3 regions of the Kocuria arenosa genome follow, and region 1 is predicted to be linked to each of the others. Evidence: riboswitches for the same ligand, from Rfam matches in the RefSeq annotation. Region 1 holds a riboswitch; each other region holds the start of a gene.
The links. A riboswitch is a leader RNA that binds a small molecule or an ion and turns the genes downstream of it on or off. The one in region 1 is predicted to bind S-adenosylmethionine.

Region 1 (3,264 bases):
GGCCAGGACCTGCCGCTTCGACGAGACGACCCCGGTGTTGAAGCCGGCGAGGTGGAGCCCGCCGTGGAAGCGGGCGTGCTCGATCTTCACGCAGCGGTCCATGACCACGTCGAGCCCGCCCTCCTCGGCGATCCGGGCGGCCTCCTCGTGCCAGGAGCCCAGCTGCAGCCACAGGGTCTTCGCCCCGACGGCCACGGCGTCGCGGGCCACGCCGGGGAGGTCGTCGTGGCGCCGGAACGCGTCGACGAGGTCGGGCGTCTCCGGCAGCTCCGCGAGGGACGGATAGACGGGCCGGCCCATGATCTCCTGCAGCACGGGGTTGACGAAGTACACCCGGTACGGCGAGGAGGACAGCAGGTAGGTCGAGACGAAGTAGGAGGCGCGGGACGGCTTGTCGGACGCACCCACGATGGCGATCGACTCGGTGCCGTGCAGGATGTTCAGCCGCTCGGGCGCGCTCGGCCCCGTCCACGTGCGGGTCTCGGCGCTCATCGGAGCGCTCCTTCGGTCGTGACGCCGGCGGCGACGTCGGTCGTGACGTCGGTCGTGACGTCCGAGGTGGCGTCGGTCGTGACGTCGGCGGTGCCACCGCCCGGGGCGCCGGCCGCGAGGCCGGGCGTCTCCCGGGGCAGGCCGGTGGCGGCGGCAAGGGCCTGGTCCAGGTCCCAGAGGATGTCCTCGACGTCCTCGAGGCCCACCGACAGGCGGATGAGGTCCTCGCGCACCCCGGCCTGGAGCAGCTGCTCGGCGCTCAGCTGCTGGTGGGTGGTCGAGGCCGGGTGCAGGACGAGGGTGCGGGCATCGCCGATGTTGGCGAGGTGGCTGGCCAGCTGCAGGTTCTCGATGAAGCGGGCGCCGACCTCCCGCCCCCCGAGCCGGTCCGTGGGGGAGACCCCGAACGCGAACACGGCGCCCGGGCCGAGGGGCAGGTACTTCCGGGCCCGCTCGTGGTGGGGGTGGCTCGGCAGCCCGGCCCAGTTGACGTAGGAGACGCGCGGGTCCTCCTCGAGCCACCGCGCGACAGCCTGCGCGTTGGCCAGGTGCGCGTCCATGCGCTGCGGCAGCGTCTCCACGCCCTGGAGCAGGTTCCAGGCGGACTGGGGCGCCAGGGCAGGGCCGATGTCCCGCAGCTGCTCGGTGCGCAGCCGGGTCAGGAACCCGTACTCCCCGAAGTTCCCCCACCAGGTGACGTCGTTGTACGTCGGCACCGGCTCCGTCATGGACGGGAAGTTGCCGTTCGCCCAGTCGAAACGGCCGGACTCGACCACGACGCCGCCCAGCGTGGTGCCGTGCCCGCCCAGGAACTTGGTGGCCGAGTGGATGACGATGTCCGCCCCGTGCTCGATCGGGCGGACCAGGTACGGCGGGGTCATGGTCGAGTCGACGACCAGCGGCACGCCGGCCTCGTGCGCGACCGCCGCCAGGCCCTCCAGGTCCGCGACGTCGCCGGAGGGATTGGCCACGACCTCCGTGTAGACGGCCTTGGTGCCCGGGCGCACCGCTGCCCGGTAGTCGGCGGGGTCGGTGCCGGGGACGAACGTGGTCTCGATCCCGAAACGGCGGAGGGTGACGTCCAGCTGGGTGACCGTTCCCCCGTAGAGCTGGGCGGAGGCCACGATGTGGTCGCCGGCCTGGGCGAGCGCGGCGAACACGAGGAACTCGGCGGACATGCCGGAGGCGGTGGCCACGGCGCCGATGCCGCCCTCGAGGGACGCGATGCGCTCCTCGAACGCCGCGACGGTCGGGTTGCCGATGCGGGAGTAGATGTTGCCGTACTTCTGCAGGGCGAACAGGTTGGCGGCGTCGTCGGCGTCCTTGAAGACGAACGAGGTGGTCTGGTAGATCGGGACCGCGCGGGCGCCGTGCTCGGCGTCAGGGGTGCCCCCGGCGTGCAGGGCGCGGGTGCGGAACCCGAACTGGTGGTCGGCCATGGGAAGAACTCCTCGTGCGAGTGGTGCCGCTGGTCGTTCCCGGGCGTCAGGAGGGTCCCGGCGGGGGTGCCGGGGCGCGGTGCTCCATCGGTCCTGGCGGTAGCACCGTGCGGTCTGCGACGTCGACCACGGTTGCTGCGGCGTCGTCGATCCAGGTCTCTCGGCCGCTCGGGATGGCTGCCACCCATTGTGCTGCCCCGGGCCGCCCCGTGCCAACCGGGGGTCACGAGCCGGCGGTGCGCCGACGCCGGACGGGGAGGCCGGCCGCTATGCTCTGCGCCATGCGCGGAAGGCACCCGTCTTTCCTGCGCCCACGACGCTGCGGAGGACCTCATGACGAAGACACGGCACTACACGATCGACGTGATCGCCGGCGACGGCATCGGCCAGGAGGTCATGCCGTCCGCGCTGCGCTGCGTCGACGCGCTGGCGCAGGCGCACGGCTTCGCCGTGGACTGGCGCGAGCGGGGCTGGGGGTCCGACCACTACCGGGCCCACTCCCGGATGATGCCCGTCGACGGCATCGAGCAGCTCGCCTCCGGTGACGGCGTCCTGCTCGGGGCGGTGGGCGCCCCGGACATCCCCGACGACGTGACCCTGTGGGGCCTGCTGATCCCGATCCGCCGTGAGTTCCACCAGTACGTCAACCTCCGGCCGATCCGGATCCTGCCCGGCGTCACCTCCCCCCTGCGCGGGCTCGACGAGCTGGACCTCGTCGTCGTCCGCGAGAACATCGAGGGCGAGTACTCCGAGGTCGGTGGCCGGCTCTACCGCGGCCGGCCCGAGGAGATGGCCGTCCAGGAGTCCGTGTTCACCCGCGCCGGCGTCACCCGGATCGCCCGCTACGCCGCCGAGCTGGCCCAGCGCCGCTCGGGCCGGCTGGTCTCGGCCACGAAGTCCAACGGCATCATCCACACCATGCCGTTCTGGGACGAGGTCGTGGAGGCCACGGTCTCCGAGTACCCGGGGGTGACGGTCGAGAAGGTCCTCATCGACGCGCTGGCCGCCCGGATCGTCCTCAAGCCGCGGAGCATCGACGTGATCGTCGCCTCCAACCTCTTCGGCGACATCCTCTCCGACCTCGCCGCCGGGGCCGCCGGCTCGATCGGTGTCGCCCCCAGCGCGAACCTGAACCCGGAGAAGACCCACCCCTCCATGTTCGAGCCGGTGCACGGCTCCGCCCCTGACATCGCGGGACAGGGCATCGCCAATCCCGTGGGCACGATGTGGGCGGCCGCCATGATGCTGGACCACCTGGGGGAGGCCGGGGCGGCCCGGCACCTCGAGTCCGCCTTCGAGGAGGCCATGGCCGACGGCACCCTGACAGGGGACC
Region 2 (3,264 bases), on a different contig from region 1:
GATCGAGCTGGGCGCCTCGCCGGCCTGAGCGGCTCCTGGCGGGGCCCCGGCACCGCCCGGGTGGCAGGGCGCCGGATCTCGTGTAGAGTGGTTCGCAGTTGTTGAGGTTCGTTTTTGTCTTTCAAGCAGTTCGGCCCACTCGGGTGCAGCAGTTTTTCTGAGAAGACGTTTTCCATGCATCACAACTGTTGTGTTTCTCGAACGTCGGGAAACGTTCATCTCATGAAGGATCAGGTCTCCCATGACTACCGGTATCGTCAAGTGGTTCAACGCTGACAAGGGCTTCGGCTTCATCACCCCCGAGGACGGCTCCAAGGACGTCTTCGCCCACTTCTCCGCGATCAACTCGAACGGCTTCCGCTCGTTGAACGAGAACGACCGCGTCGAGTTCGAGACCCAGGACGGCCCCAAGGGCCCCCAGGCTGCGAACATCAACGTCATCTCCTAAGGATCCCCGCGGGCCCCGGCCCGCTGATCCTCCAGAACCGTCGTCGGGCTCCGCCCGCCGGCGGTTCTGTCGTCGTACGCCACCGGCCACCCGGCACCGGGGCAGGACGTTCCGCACCGTGGCACGTCCTCGCGCGGTTCCGACCCCGCACGGTTCCAACCCTGCACGGTTCCGCTCCCGCACGGTTCCGCCCTCGCACGACGGAGGCCGCAGCCCGTTGGGCTGCGGCCTCCGTCGTGTCCCGTCCGCCGGCTAGGCCGACATCGGGAGGGATGAGGGGTGGAGCTTGAAGAACGGGTGCCGTCCGGTCGCCGCGAGGGCTCCGGGAACGAGGAGCTGGCGGTACTTGGCGCACCATTGCGCGGTTCCCTCCGTGTGCTCCGCCGCGGCGGCGAGGTCGTCGGCCTCAGGGCTCAGGTACTCCTGCACGTCCCCGTCGGTCGACGTGAGCCGGACGAGGTGCAGATCGGGGAGGGCGGTGACGGTCACGTCGATCCACTCCTCGCGCTGGTCGGTGGTGATGGCTGTTCTTTCTTCGGACATGGTCATGTTTTCTCCTGACGTTCTTGCAGGCATCCGATGGCGTTGCCCGCCGCTTCGTCATCCGATCCACCCGGGAACATCGGGTTGGCGCGCAGCGGGTCGGAGCCCCTTCCCGGACTCGTCGGGGATCGTCGATCTCCGGTCGAGCACGTGGACGCCGCATCTCGAGAAGCAGGTTCAGGCTACCCCGCTGCTCCGACACCACGACAGGCGAGTCGTGAGTTGTGTCACCGAAGCGTAATGCTCGGGGCCGTCGCCGGCGCCGTCCCCGGTTGTTCGAGGCCCATTCCAGCGCATCGATGTGTCGTCGAGGTGTCGGAGCGGTGACGCTCCGGGGAAGACCGGCGCACAGGAGGGTGGCCCCGGAATCCCCCGGGACGCCGCGCGCAGATGCGGTTCCGCCGGTGTGGTTCAATGGAGGAAGCTTCAAGAGACCCGGTCGGCAAGCTCCGACTTGACCGGGCACCAACCCCATGTTCACGGGTGGTTCGGATGACGAAGCGGCTCGCATCGCCGCAGCAGCGGTACCCGGTGCGAGCAAGAGCGCACGAAGGATCCCGGTCATGTCCGACCCCCGCCACCCTGCCGTCGCCCGCGCGGGCGCCTCCGAGGCCTCCCCGAGCGTCCCGGCACCGAGGGACTCCGTCCCCAACGACCCGACGCCGGGCGTCCCGGCGATCAGCGCCTCCGCCATGAGCCTCGAGGACTACGCCCGCGTGGTGCAGATCCGCGCCGAGTTCGTGGACTTCCTGCTGGCTCCGGCCCGCGGGGAGCTCGCCGCCGCGGCCTGAGGCCCGTCGCCGTGGACCTCCTCCTGGACCGTTCCGTGCTGCTGGGGGTGCGCACCCCGGAGCGCTGCCCCGAGCTGGCCGAGGTCCTGCGCCGGCACGGTCACCGGCGGCTCTTCCTCCCGGCCACCGTGCTCGGCGAGCTGCTCGCCGAGCGGCCCGACGAGATGCTGTGGGCGGAGCAGCTCGAGCTGCGCTTCCCGGGCCGGGTGCTGCCGGTCGACGCCGCCGTGGCCCGGGCCTGGGGCGCGCTGGGCGCGTCAGGGGCGGCCGACCCGCTCGCGGGGCTCACCGCCGCCACGGCCCTGGTGCACGGGCTGACCGTGCTGACCGCGGAGCCGGGGCGGTACGCCGGTACCGGGGCCTCCGTGCTGGACGCGTCCCCCGCGCGGCGGTAGCCCTCAGGCGGCCCGGCGGTGGCGCCGGCCTCGCCCCTGCCCCGAGAGCGCCACAGCACTCTCGTAGTGCTCGAGCAGCTGCCCGACCAGCACGTCCCACGTCCGGCCCTGGACCGCGGCGTGCGCCGCGACGCCGAACGCGGCCCGCTTCGCCTCGTCGCCCAGGAGATCGGTCACGTGACCGCGCAGCGCCCCGAGGTCGCCCGGGGGATAGAGCCAGCCGGTGCGGGACCGGTCCACGAGGTCGAGGGGCCCGCCCCGGCCGGTCGCGACGACCGGCACCCCGGAGGCCATGGCCTCCTGGATCGTCTGGCAGAACGTCTCGAACTCGCCGGGATGGACGAACACGTCGAAGGAGGCCATGATGCGCGCGAGGTCCGCGCCGCTGCGGCGGCCGGTGAAGTGGGCCTGCGGGAGCCGGCGGCGCAGGGCGTCCTCCTCCGGCCCCGAGCCCACGACCACCAGGCGCGTGCCGGGCAGGTCCGCGACCGCGGAGAGGTCCTCGACCTGCTTCTCCGGTGCGATCCGGCCCACGTAGCCGACGATCCGCCGGCCGCCGCCGACCTCCCGCCGCCACTGCTCGTCCCGGTGCCGCGGGGAGAAGCGGGTGGTGTCCACCCCGCGCCGCCACAGGTGCACGTCCCGGACGCCGTGCTCGGTGAGCTGCCGGACCGCCGAGGTGGACGGCGCGAGCGTGAGCGTCGCGAGGTTGTGCATGGAGCGCACGTGCCCCCACAGGAGCTGCTCGAGGAACGGCGCCCCGTACTTGGCCGCGTAGCCGGGCACGTCCGTCTGGTAGACCGCCACGCACGGCACCCCGAGCTGCTGGGCCGCCAGGATCGCCCGGCGGCCCAGCACGAACGGGGAGGCCACGTGGACCACGTCCGGCCGGAAGCGCTCCAGCTGCCGGCGCACCCGCGCCACGGTCCCGCCGGCCACCCGCACAGCGGGGTAGCCGGTGAGCGGCACGGCGGGCAGCCGGTGCACCGGCACCCCGTCGAGGTCCTCGACGACCTCCTCCGCGAGGCGCCCGAGCGGCGCGGGGTCGTAGGACGGCGCCACGACGACGACGTCGTGCCCCCCGGCG
Region 3 (3,264 bases), on a different contig from region 1:
GTCACGGTGGTGCTGGTGGCCTGGGCGGTCGCCGCGGTCCTGGGTCTCGGGGCCTCGTTGGCGGATCTGGTGGCCGCCGGTTCCCCCGGCGGGATGCTGCACCGCCCGGCGGCCGCCTGGGTAGGCGCCGGGGCGCCGGTGCTCGGAGTCGCCGTGCTGCTCGGGGTGGCCTGGGTCGGTGCCGTGGACCTGTTGCGCGGGCTGGGACCGGTGGGGGTGTCCCCGGAGCGGGCGGTATGGGTGTTGCCGCTGCCCGGGGCCGGGGCGCAGGAACCGATCCGCAGTGTGCGCCGGATGCTGTGGGTGGCGGCTGCGGCCGGGGCGCTGTTCGGTGGCACCGGCCTGCTGCTGCTGCGGGGCACCGGGCTGACGGCCGGGTGGGGTATGCCGTGGTGGGAAGCGGTAGCGCAGCTGGTGTGCTGGGCCGGCCTGGGGGTCAGCGCCGTCGGGGTCGCGGTCTGGGCCCAGACCGCCGGCGGGGCGCGAACGCCGCCGCGGTCCCGCCCCTGGGCGGGCTGGTTCCTGGCCCTGGGGGCTGTCCTGGTCGTGCTGTCCGGGACCCGGGACGGGGCCACCGGCCGCTGGGATGTCGTGCCGCCCCTGTGGGCCGGGGCAGTCGCAGGCGCACTGGCGGTGGTGGCCGGGCTGTTCTGGGTCTGGGCGCTGCGGCGGGCCCGGACCCTGGACGGGGTGCAGCTGCGGGCGGCCGGGGCGCGGACCCGGCACCTGAGCAACGCCGTGTCCCTGCTGTCGGCCCAGGACCTGACCGCCGCCTTGGCCCCGGCCACGGTGACCGGGGTGCGGGGACTGCCGGGGAGCACACCGGGCTGGGTGTCCGGGCCGCGCACGGTGGTGCTGTTCGCCTCGCTCACCGCCCTGCGGACCAGCCGGTGGCGGGCCGGGCTGGCCGTGGACCTCGGGCTGACCGTGGTGCTGCTGGACGCCTTCGCCCACACCATGGTGCTCGCCGGCTGGGCTGCGCTGCTGCTGGTGGGCTACCGGGGCCTGGGCCGCGGCACGGCCTATCTGGCCGATCTGCGCGCCGGGGCCGCCGCCGAACGGAACCTCCCGATCGCCCCCACCGCAGCCGCCCTGATGCACCTGGTGGTCCCGTGCGCGCTCAACGCCGCGGTCCTGGCCGCGGTGGCACTGCTGGCCGGGCTCGCGGCCGGCACCAGCTGGGGAGAGCTGATGCTTCTCGGTGCCGTGGTCGGGACCGGTATCGGCGCGGTCGGCCTCTACCGGGCTCTGGCCCCGGAACCGGACCACACCCAGCCCCCGATCGACACCCCCCTGGGACCGGTGCCCGTAGCCCAGCTGATCGGCTACAGCCGGGGGCTCATCCTGGTGCCCGCCCTGCTCGCGGCACCCGCCACCGTACTGCTTCATCCCGCCACCTGGCCGGCAGCCCTGGTAGCCGCACTCGCCCTGGCGGCCACCGCCGTGGCCCTGGCGATCAGCACCGACCGGAAACACTGAGGCCCAAATCCTGAGGGCCACGGCCGAGCCGAACCACACCTACCAGGCTCACGAAGTGCGATAGGGGTTGGTCATACGCCGCGGGTTGCCACGGTCGAAGAGCGGGGCCGGGGAGAGCCCTCCTGTGGTGGTGGAGGACGAATCCGATGGCTCCGTGCACGGCTCCCGGGATCCAATTGACGCCGTTCACCACGCCGTTGATGACGCCACCCCCAGGCGGGCGTCATCTTCTCCGCGCACAACGCCCTCGACGACGCCCTGGTCTTCCGCCGGGACATCACTGAGCCCACGATGAGGGCCGGGCGGCCGGCCGTCACAACCTGTCACAAACCCGGCCCGACGTCGGCCGAGCGCGACCGCCCGGCCCGAAGATGTCCCGACGTGTGGTTTTGTGACAACCGACCCCACCGTCCGTTGGACTATAGAGCCGTCCATCGAGTGGGATGAGCGCACCACACCATCCAGAGCGGCCGAGAGATCTGGCTCGACGACGCCGCAGCAACCAGTCAGCCGACCCTGGGACACCGGGACCGGCGGGCACGGTGCTACCGCCAGGACCGATGGAGGATCGAATGAATCACCACGCCACCCAACAGGTCCACGCCGGCTACGAGCCCGAGGCCCCCTACTGGCCGGTGGCCGTGCCCATCCACCAGACGGCGGCCTACCGCTTCCCCGATCACGCCACGGCCGCCTCGATGTTCCGGCTGGAGACCCCCGGGTTCACCTACAGCCGCACGGGCAACCCCACGGTCGCCGTGTTCGAGAACCGACTGGCGGCCCTGGAGGGCGGGATCGGGGCCATCGGCACCGCCACGGGACAAGCCGCCGTCGCGCTGTCCCTGCTGACCCTGCTCCACGGCGGCAAGCACTTGGTCGCCTCCAGCCAGCTCTACGGCGGGACGGTGGACCTGCTGACGGACACCTTCGCCGACTTCGGCATCGAGGTCACTTTCGCCGACCCGGCCGACCCGCAGGCCTGGGGCGCGGCGATCCGGCCGGACACCCGCGCGTTCTTCCTGGAGTCCATCACCAACCCGCTGGCCACCGTGCCGGACCTGCCGGCGCTGGCGGACATCGCCCACGCCTCCGGGGTCCCGGTCGTGGTGGACAGCACCTTGGCGACGCCGGTCCTGTACCGGCCACTGGAACATGGTGCCGACGTGGTGGTGCACTCCGCCACGAAGTTCATCGGCGGGCACGGGGCCGTCCTCGGCGGGGCGATCGTGGACGGCGGCACCTTCGACTACGGCGCAGCCCCGGAGCGGTGGCCCCAACTGACCCGGCCCAAGGCCCGCTACGGCGGACAGGCACTCATCGACCGGCACGGCCGCGGCGCCTACCTGGCGCTGGCGCGCAGCAAGTTCCTGCACGACCTCGGCCCCTCCCTCGCCCCGGCCAGCGCCGCCCAGTTCATCCAGGGCCTGGAGACCCTCGCCGTCCGCATCGCCCGGCAGGAGGAGACCGCGCGAACGGTCGCCGAGCACTTGGCCCGGCACCCCACCGTCGGGCGCGTCCACCACCCGGCGATCCCCGGACACCCCAGCGCCGCCCTCGCCGAGAGGGACTTCCCGCACGGCACCGGCTCGGTGTTTTCCTTCGACCTGGCCGCCGGCCCCGAGGCCATCGGCCCGTTCATTGACGCTCTGGAGCTGTTCCAGCTCGTGGCCAACATCGGGGACGTGCGCTCCCTGGTCAGCCACCCGGCGACCATGACGCACTGCCGGCTCACCCCCAACCAACGCCGGGCCGCGGGCATCACTGAGACCACGATCCGGCTGTCCA

Region 2: another riboswitch for S-adenosylmethionine. It lies ahead of ACFYE3_RS09320 (nuclease PIN); the one in region 1 lies ahead of ACFYE3_RS00840 (O-acetylhomoserine aminocarboxypropyltransferase/cysteine synthase family protein).
Region 3: another riboswitch for S-adenosylmethionine. It lies ahead of ACFYE3_RS08910 (O-acetylhomoserine aminocarboxypropyltransferase/cysteine synthase family protein); the one in region 1 lies ahead of ACFYE3_RS00840 (O-acetylhomoserine aminocarboxypropyltransferase/cysteine synthase family protein).

Annotation. Positions count from the first base shown of each region.
Region 1 covers NZ_JBHZTA010000001.1:175,221-178,484, forward strand. Annotated here, with positions in the region: gene ACFYE3_RS00835 (CoA-binding protein) at 1-492, opposite strand, end outside; gene ACFYE3_RS00840 (O-acetylhomoserine aminocarboxypropyltransferase/cysteine synthase family protein) at 489-1,931, opposite strand; SAM riboswitch class I at 2,013-2,111, opposite strand; gene ACFYE3_RS00845 (tartrate dehydrogenase) at 2,265-3,264, shown strand, end outside.
Region 2 covers NZ_JBHZTA010000004.1:202,834-206,097, reverse strand. Annotated here, with positions in the region: gene ACFYE3_RS09335 (DMT family transporter) at 1-28, shown strand, start outside; gene cspE (transcription antiterminator/RNA stability regulator CspE) at 242-448, shown strand; gene ACFYE3_RS09325 (hypothetical protein) at 701-997, opposite strand; SAM riboswitch class IV at 1,416-1,541, shown strand; gene ACFYE3_RS09320 (nuclease PIN) at 1,555-1,782, shown strand; gene ACFYE3_RS09315 (PIN domain-containing protein) at 1,794-2,177, shown strand; gene ACFYE3_RS09310 (glycosyltransferase family 4 protein) at 2,181-3,264, opposite strand, start outside.
Region 3 covers NZ_JBHZTA010000004.1:120,633-123,896, reverse strand. Annotated here, with positions in the region: gene ACFYE3_RS08915 (hypothetical protein) at 1-1,479, shown strand, start outside; SAM riboswitch class I at 1,934-2,046, shown strand; gene ACFYE3_RS08910 (O-acetylhomoserine aminocarboxypropyltransferase/cysteine synthase family protein) at 2,052-3,264, shown strand, end outside.